One region of the Bradyrhizobium sp. ORS 111 genome, then DNA from elsewhere that is predicted to be linked to it. Evidence: predicted binding sites of a transcription regulator. Region 1 holds the regulator's gene; each other region holds the start of a gene.
The links. The regulator PhoB, encoded in region 1, activates phosphate uptake and scavenging genes when phosphate is short. The targets are predictions, from matches to a motif close to TGTCATNNANCTGTCAT.
Positions count from the first base shown of each region.

Region 2: the regulator PhoB is predicted to act here: its motif matches at 1,045-1,061, upstream of P6U30_RS13410 (UDP-2,3-diacylglucosamine diphosphatase).
Region 3: the regulator PhoB is predicted to act here: its motif matches at 741-757, upstream of P6U30_RS20700 (RNA degradosome polyphosphate kinase).
Region 4: the regulator PhoB is predicted to act here: its motif matches at 1,106-1,122, upstream of P6U30_RS23135 (phospholipase C).

Region 1 covers NZ_CP120701.1:7,644,795-7,646,995, reverse strand. Annotated here, with positions in the region: gene phoU (phosphate signaling complex protein PhoU) at 1-332, shown strand, start outside; gene phoB (phosphate regulon transcriptional regulator PhoB) at 392-1,102, shown strand; gene P6U30_RS35350 (GcrA family cell cycle regulator) at 1,326-1,838, opposite strand.
Region 2 covers NZ_CP120701.1:2,950,388-2,952,588, reverse strand. Annotated here, with positions in the region: gene P6U30_RS13415 (glycosyltransferase family 4 protein) at 1-212, opposite strand, end outside; gene P6U30_RS13410 (UDP-2,3-diacylglucosamine diphosphatase) at 209-1,021, opposite strand; gene thiD (bifunctional hydroxymethylpyrimidine kinase/phosphomethylpyrimidine kinase) at 1,306-2,103, opposite strand.
Region 3 covers NZ_CP120701.1:4,424,831-4,427,031, forward strand. Annotated here, with positions in the region: gene P6U30_RS20695 (chromosomal replication initiator DnaA) at 20-697, shown strand; gene P6U30_RS20700 (RNA degradosome polyphosphate kinase) at 832-2,201, shown strand, end outside.
Region 4 covers NZ_CP120701.1:4,946,459-4,948,659, reverse strand. Annotated here, with positions in the region: gene P6U30_RS23135 (phospholipase C) at 1-1,005, opposite strand, end outside; gene P6U30_RS23130 (hypothetical protein) at 1,267-1,527, shown strand; partial or broken gene P6U30_RS23125 (helix-turn-helix domain-containing protein) at 2,149-2,201, shown strand, end outside.

The DNA.
Region 1 (2,201 bases):
ATCTGGTGCTGTCGCAAGTCAAGTCGGTGCTCGACGCCTACGCCGCGCACGACTTGCCGGCCGCGATGACCGTCTGGAAGGGCGACGAGGAGGTCGACGCGATCTGCACCTCGCTGTTCCGCGAACTGCTCACCTACATGATGGAGGATCCGCGCAACATCTCGTTCTGCATCCATCTGATGTTCTGTGCCAAGAACATCGAGCGGATCGGCGACCACGCCACCAACATCGCCGAAACCGTGTTCTACATGATCGAAGGCCAGCAGATCACCGACAAGCGCCCGAAGGGCGACATGACCACCTTTGCCACCACGGTGCCGGGTAACGGCTAGCTGAGGTGTTTGGTTCGCCTCTCGGGCAACGGATCAACACAGAGAAAGAACATAGACCGATGAGCGCACGCATTCTGGTAGTCGAAGACGAGGAAGCGCTGACGACGTTGTTGCGCTACAACCTCGACGCGGAAGGCTACGACGTGGAGACGGTCGGACGCGGCGACGACGCCGACACAAGGCTGAAGGAGCGTGTTCCCGATCTCGTGGTGCTTGACTGGATGCTGCCGGGCCTCTCCGGCATCGAGCTGTGCCGCCGCCTGCGGGCGCGGCCTGAGACCAAGCAGCTTCCGATCATCATGCTGACGGCGCGCGGCGAGGAGAGCGAGCGGGTGCGGGGCCTCGCCACCGGCGCCGACGATTACATCGTCAAACCGTTCTCGGTGCCGGAGCTGCTGGCGCGCGTGAAGGGCCTGTTGCGTCGCGCGAGCCCTGAGCGGCTCGCCACCGTCCTGACTTACGGCGATATCGAGCTCGACCGCGAGAAGCGCCGCGTCGCGCGCTCGGGCCGGCCGATCGATCTCGGCCCGACCGAATATCGCCTGCTCGAGTTCTTCCTCGAGCATCCCGGCCGCGTGTTCAGCCGCGAGCAGCTTCTCGACAGCGTCTGGGGCCGCGACATCTATATCGACGAGCGGACCGTCGACGTGCACATCGGCCGCTTGCGTAAGCTGCTCAATCCCGGCCGCGAGCAGGATCCGATCCGCACCGTGCGCGGTGCCGGCTATGCGCTCGACGACCGCTTCGCCAAGGCGGAGCCGCAGCCGTAAGGCGCGGGCAGCAGATAACCACAGCGTCGTCCCGGCAAAAGCCGCGACCCATAACCCCGAATGCAATTTGTTGCGCGAAGTCGGAACGACGAGTCCTGTTCACAACACAAGCCGCGGCGGATGGGTCCCGGCCTGCGGCAGGACGACGCTGTGACGTAGAGGTAGTCCCCTCACAAAAAAATCCCCGCTTGCGCGGGGATTTTGTTTCCACGGCCTATGATGCTCACCGGGTCGGCGGCTTGTTGGCGGGCCTGCGCCGGTCGGCAGCCGGCTGGTAGGCGACGCGCGAGTGGTGCGCGCAATAGGGCAGGCCGGTGAGCGCCTTGCCGCCGCAGAAGAAGAATTCAGGGCTCGAGGGGTCGCCGACTGGCCAGTGGCAGGTCGCCTCGTTCAGCTCGAGCAGCGACAGCCGCTGGCTCATCGGCACCACATTGTCATAGGCGACCGGATCCGGCTCCAGCTCGACCTCGAAGGCGTGGGCGAGCGCGGTGTTGCCGCGCGAGACCGGGCGCGCCACCCGCATCATATGTTGGGCGGGACGGGCCTTGCGCTGTCGCGGGGCAGCGGTGGAAGGGGCCTTGGCACGGCCGGATAGGCCAAGCCGATGCACTTTGCCGATCACGGCGTTTCGCGTCACATTGCCGAGTTCCGCCGCAATCTGGCTGGCCGACAGGCCCGCCTCCCAGAGCTTCTTGAGCTGCTCGACGCGATCATCGGACCAGGTCAATACCGTCATCGCATTCTTCCCTTCGCCTTGCGCCGGCCAGTCATCGGAGCGGCGCTGCGAGCCAAATCTGACAAATATCCCTGCGGTCAGAATCCCTTAGCCCTCGCCGGACGCGGTTTTGCGCCCGAACGTGTACGCAGAACGAAAGCTACTTAGAGGGTCCAGTACTGCCGCACGAGATGTCGTATCCGACAGGCCAAACGCTACAATATGGCGTGACTCTGGCGCAAGAGTCCGCGGCAGCGCGTCCACATGTTCCGACATTTATGCATTGCAATGAGGCTTTTCCACCTCACCGGTATGCTCGGGATTGCGCGCGTTTCGCACTGCAGGAAGGCCACTTCGTGGCGATTGACAGCGACTGCCCGCAGC
Region 2 (2,201 bases), 3.3 Mb from region 1:
GCTTCGATCAGGCTGGCGACCTTCGCCCGATACGGCAGGGCCAGTCTCAGATCGCGATAACTCGGCATCGCGAAGGTGCGGAACGATTCCGGCGTCAGGAAGCTCACCTCGACGCCCAGTGATTTCGCCGCTTGCGCCATCATGGTCAGCGTGCGGACAACCCCGTTGACCTGGGGATGCCACGCATCGGTCGCGACCAGGATATGCGTCATGCAGCGCGTGCCGTTACTCGCGGAACCGGCGCGATGCGGCGCAGCGGGTCGGTCCAGGTGATGATCTCGAAGCGGCCGTCCTCATGCTCGGCGAGCGCGGTGCAACTCTCCACCCAATCGCCGCAGTTCATGTAGCGGATGCCGTGCTCGTCATGGATGGTCGCGTAGTGGATATGGCCGCAGATCACGCCGTCGCAGCCGTGACGGCGCGCCTCGCCCGCAAGCGTGGCCTCGAACGCACCGATATAGTTCACCGCTTTCTTGACCTTCAGCTTGGCCCATTGCGACAGCGACCAGTAGGGTACGCCGAACATCCTGCGGAAGAAGTTCACGAAGCGATTCATTTGGATCGCGAAGTCGTAGGCCTTGTCGCCGAGATGAGCGAGCCAACGCGCGTTCTGCACCACGAGATCGAAGATGTCGCCGTGGATCACGAGATAGCGCTTGCCATCGGCGCCGGTGTGGACCGTATTCTCCACGACGTCGATGCCGCCGAAATGCGTGCCGTAATATTTGCGCAGAAATTCGTCGTGGTTGCCCGGGACGTAGATCACCTTGGCGCCCTTGCGTGCCTTGCGCAGCATCTTCTGCACGAAGTCGTTGTGGGTCTGCGGCCAGTACCAGTTCGACTTCAGCGCCCAGCCGTCGACGATATCGCCAACGAGATAGATCGTGTCGGCATCGTGAGAGCGGAGGAAGTCAAGCAGGCGGTCGGCTTGCGACCCGCGGGCTCCGAGATGGACGTCGGAGATGAACAAAGTGCGAAAGCGCCGCTCGGGGCTTTCTTCACTCAAGGAGTCACTTCCCATGCCGGTGCACCTAACAGATTCCTGTGACAAGGCGATGACGATCCCCGCGACCGAAGGCCCTGGAAAAAGTTAACGAGAATCAGTTGCACGCCCCTTCTCTGCCGATAACAGCGGCGTGCGACAATCTGGCGACATGGGCGATCGCGGCTGTGTGGGACAGCCGCTGTGTTGCCTGCATGTCGCGACGGAACAAATGGGCGGCCGCCGTTGCAATGACCCTCGATGCGTGGCCCGGATGCAGCGAAGCGCAATCCGGGGTTCGCTCCATCCGAAGCTACGCAGCTTCAATAATACTTGTGAAAGTGATGCACGGGCCCGTGGCCGCGTCCGACGGTGAAACGATCCGCCGCGGCGATAGCAGCCGTGATCCACGCTTTGGCGTTGCGCACGGCGGTCTCCATGTCTTCGCCCCTGGCCAAACCGGCAGCGATCGCCGATGACAAGGAGCAACCGGTGCCGTGCGTGTTGGCCGTTGCGATCCGCGGTGCGGCCAGTGCGACTGTGCGTTGGCCGTCGATCAGATAGTCGACACTTTCGGCACCTTGCGCGTGGCCACCCTTGACCAGCACGGCGCGGCAGCCCATCGTCAGCAGTCGCCTGCCTTGCTCTGCGACAGCGGCCTCGCCCTCCGCGACCGGCTCGTTCAGCAATGCCGCAGCTTCCGGCAGATTTGGTGTGATCAGCGATACGCGCGGAATCAACATAGTCTTGAGCGCATCGACCGCCTCCGCCGCCAGCAGGCGGTCACCCGAGGTCGCGACCATCACAGGGTCGAGCACGACGTGGCGTGGCGCCCAGCGCTTCAGCCCCTCGGCGATCGCCGCAATGGTCTCGGCCTGTGCCACCATGCCGATCTTGACCGCGCCGACGGCGAGGTCGGAGAACACCGCATCGATCTGTGCGGCGACGAACGACGCGGGCACCGGATGGATGCCGCTGACCCCGCTGGTGTTCTGCGCCGTCAGCGCCGTGATCACGGAAGCGCCATAGACCCCGAGCGCGGCAAAGCTCCTCAGATCGGCCTGAATGCCCGCGCCGCCGGAGGAATCCGAGCCGGCGATGGTGAGCGCAATCGGCGTCATGTTGCAGCGTCGGCTGTTGATGCGAACGGGATCATGGCCTGTCCTAGCCCGGCCACCCAATGGCGGCAAGTTCGCGTGACCGTACCGCGACTTGACCC
Region 3 (2,201 bases), 3.2 Mb from region 1:
GCCTGGTTTGGAGATTTGTGTGGCAGGTAGCGTTCAACCTCGACAATTGGCCCTGGCGCTGCCGCACGAGGAAAGACTGACGCGTGACGACTTCCTCGAGGGGCCGGCGAACGAAGCCGCACTGACGCTGATCGATCGCTGGCCCGACTGGCCGAACCGCATCATGCTGCTGGTCGGGCCGGAGGGCTCCGGCAAGAGCCACCTCGCCGCGATCTGGGCCGAGCACGCCGGAGCGCGCTCGACCTCAGCACATGCGCTCACCGCGGATGCCGTCCCCGGTGCGCTGGCGACCGGCGCGCTGGTGGTTGACGATCTCCGGCCGTCCGATTTCGACGAGCGCGCGATGTTTCACCTGATGAATCTCGCGCGCCAGGATGATGCCTTCGTGCTGCTGACGGCCCGCGTCCCGCCGTCGGCCTTCGAGATCGAGTTGCGCGATCTGCGTTCGCGCCTTCGCGCCGTGCCCACCGTGACGCTGCTGCCACCCGACGATCACCTGTTCCGCGGCCTGATCGTGAAATTCTGCGCCGACCGCCAGATGACGGTGGACGAGCAGCTCGTGAGCTACCTGACCACCCGGATCGAGCGCTCCTATGCCGCCGTCCGGCAGGCGGTCGAGCTGTTGGACACCGAAGCGCTGCGGCTCGGCAGGCCTGTCACCCGGGCGCTGGCCGCCGAGCTGTTACGCGATGCCTGAACGGAGCTACCCGGCTTGACGGCGGAAATCGTCGGAACATCAATGTCATCGAAACGTCATCGCGATATCACATGGTCTGTGCGGCTCTCGGCTAGACCGCTCAGGGCCGATACTCCGGATTGGATTGACACTTGATGGACGCCCCGCAAGCCGTTGAAATAAAAGAAAAAGAGCCGGATACTGCCGCACTCCCCGCGATTGCGACCAGCCCCGAGCGATTCATCAATCGCGAGCTCTCCTGGCTGCATTTCAATCGCCGGGTGCTCGAGGAGTCGGTCAACACGGGCCATCCCGTGCTGGAGCGCGTTCGATTCCTGTCGATTTCGGCCAATAACCTTGACGAGTTCTTCATGGTCCGCGTCGCCGGCATCAAGGCGCAGGTCCGTGAAGGCATCCCCGAGCGCAGCCCTGACGGCCTCACCCCGTCCGAGCAGCTTGTTGTGATCAACAAGAACGTGTCGCAGCTCGCCTCCGACCAGCAGGCGATCTGGCGCGACCTCCGCACCATCCTGTCCGAGGTCGGCATCCAGCTCGTTGACGGGCGCGACGCCACCAAGTCGGAACGGGCCTGGATCGAGGATCACTTCCTCCACAACATCTTCCCGCTGCTGACGCCGCTGGCCATCGATCCGGCGCACCCGTTCCCGTTCATCCCGAATCTGGGTTTCACCGTCGCCCTGCAACTGTCGCGGATCTCCGACGGCAAGCCGATGAACGCGCTGATCCGCATGCCGGGCAAGATCGACCGCTTCATCCGCTTCCCCTCCAACAAGGAGGGTGGTCCGGCCCGCCTGATCACGCTGGAACAAGCGACCGGCCTGTTCATCGGCCGACTGTTCCCCGGCTACACCGTCAAGGGTCAGGGCGCGTTCCGGATCATTCGCGATTCCGAACTCGAAATCGAAGAAGAAGCTGAAGACCTGGTCCGCGTGTTCGAGACCGCGCTGAAGCGCCGCCGGCGCGGATCGGTGATCCGGCTCGAGATCGAGGCCAAGATGCCGGAGGAGCTGCGCAGCTTCGTGCAGCACGCATTGTCCGCGTCGGACGACGAGGTGTTCCTGGTGGACGGCGTGCTCGCGATGAACGAGCTGTCGCAGCTCACCCGCCTCGATCGCCCCGATCTCGAATTCTCGCCCTACGTCCCGCGCCATCCCGAGCGCGTGCGCGATCACGGCGGCGACATCTTCGCGGCGATCCGGCAGAAGGACCTCATCGTCCATCATCCCTATGAATCGTTCGACGTCGTGGTGCAGTTCCTGCAGCAGGCCGCGCGCGACCCCGACGTCGTCGCAATCAAACAGACACTCTATCGCACCTCGAACAACTCACCGATCGTGCGCACGCTCGCGGAGGCCGCCGAAGCCGGCAAATCGGTGACGGCGCTGATCGAATTGAAAGCGCGCTTCGACGAGGAAGCCAACATCCGTTGGGCGCGCGATCTGGAGCGCGCCGGCGTGCAGGTCGTCTACGGCTTCATCGAGCTGAAGACGCACGCCAAGCTGTC
Region 4 (2,201 bases), 2.7 Mb from region 1:
CTGGCAGCCGGTCGTCTTGTTGGCGTTGACGACGGTGAGGTCGAAGCCGCCCATGAATGCACCCCAGGTGATGCCCTTGTCGTTGAGCAAGTCACCGATATTGCGGCCGCCCAGCGTCACCTGGTCTCCGGTCGGATTGGAGCAGACGTCGCCGATCGGGTCGGCGTCGCCGATCAAGGTGATGTTGCTCGTGGTGTGGCTGGCGTCGCCGAACGCCTCATGAGTGGTGTGCAGCAACGTGCCCGAGCCGTTGATCACATTCATCGTCGCCGAGAGACCGTTGGTCTGGCCCGAGATGAGATTCAGCGCACCCGGCGTCGACGGACCGAATTGCGAAGAGTAGCTGTTGTCGTTCATTGCGAAGTGTTGGGCGTAATTCCACAACGCTGTGACCGTGTTGCCGTCATAATAGCCCATCACCAACGCCTTGGTGCCGATACCGGCCGGCGGCGGACCCGCGGTGCCGGTGAAGGCCGGGAAGCCGTCCATATGGCCGTTGTTGTAGGCGCTCTCTTCGGGCGCTTCATTGTGGCCCTGATCGGCCGTGAGCGCCTGTCCCGGTGCGAGGCGGAACGGATTGGAGGCGCCGGCGCCGTTCTGGACCTTGTTGTTGGGGGCAACCGGAGCGCTCGGATTGCTGTTGGGATTATGAGCGAGCAGATCGACGCCCTTGAGCGCTGAAAAACCGTGATTGACGTCGAGCGGCGTCTTCAGGCCGTTGACCACCGGGGTGAACGGCTTTGCATGGAACGGCGTTTCGCCCTGGCGGTTCTCCGCGTTCGGGTAGGTGCCGAAATAGTGGTCAAAGGAAACGTTTTCCTGAAAGATCACGACGAGGTGCTTGATCGGCGTCGCCGTATGCACGTGATGGTGGCCATCACGGTCGTGGTCGCGGCCGAAATTTGAGTTGTCAGAGCGGCCGTGGTCGTCTTCGGCAACAGCGCCCGCGCCCATCAGCGACAGCGCGAGAACAGAGACCAGTCCGAGCGTTTTGGACAAGTGCATTGGAGGTTTCTCCCTGTGGGTCCTCAAAGACAAATCGAAGGGGATTTCTGCGGCGATTTGCCCCAGCGCGCCGACTGTTTCAGAGCCGGACTACAGCAGGACGAAAAAAATATGACACGCCATTGAATGCTGGAGTGCCGTTGGGCGCGGCTTCGGATTCCGCAGCAATGCGACGCTGGTCGCAAGCATGGCATCGCTCTTGCTGTTTGATTGACCTATCTGGCAACCCGAGAGGGGTTGCTTCACCATGAGGCAATCGTCATGAAGCAGCCGTCCGATTACGGAACGAAGAGTGCCTTATCGCTACAAGCGTTGATCGCGGACCTTAACTGGAGAATTCAGCTCCTCAGCTCCGACATCGCGGAAGAGGAGCAGCGTTCGCGCGTCCGCGACGAGACAAGCTGTACCTATCCTACGCTCGCGAAGCACCTCAGGGAGCGCAGAGCCAAACTGCTCTCGACGGTGGCCACGCTTGAGGCCCGGTTGCGGGCAACGATGCCGGCCGGATCGGCGGCGGCGTGACCTGGCCACTGCAACGCGGATCCTGATGAGGAGCGAAGGCCGTCCAATGGCGGCCCGTTCGCTCCTCAATCACGTCGTGCTTCTCACCAAGCCTGATCCATGCCCCGGATTGCCGACATTCGTCGAGCGATCGCTGATTTCCCATTGATGCGCTGAATCGGCAGAGTTCTGCCGGTTGGGGTGGATTTTCATGCCGCCACGGCCGGCTCGATCGCCCATTCAGTGCCGCGAGAGATGTCATCCGCGATGGGAGCGCAAGCATTGATCTGACCAGCCGTGGCCAAGCGGGGGCGGCCCGGTGACAGATCCCCCGGCCGCGCGGGCCGGGTCTGCTGCAAGGACGGTTGACAGGGGACGTCCACCCCCTTAATCACCTGATTAACTAATTAATCAACTAATTAAGGTTCGACCGCAAGCCCTTGGGAAGGAACGCATCGGCAAAGAAGATGGCCTGCCGGTCAAAGCCGCTCTCGGCCGCTTCGAGTCTGATGTGGGTGGAGCCCTTGAGGGCCCGGGTCTTCAACCTGGTGAAGTCAAGATCAAGCGGCGGGCTTGCACGAACCAGGGTGGCATCGGTTCACGCGTACAAAAGTGGGACTGGGTTGTTTGGGAGCGTAAGCGATGGGACGTCGATCTGAGAAACTGATGGCGCACGACGGGTCTTCCGGCGTGGA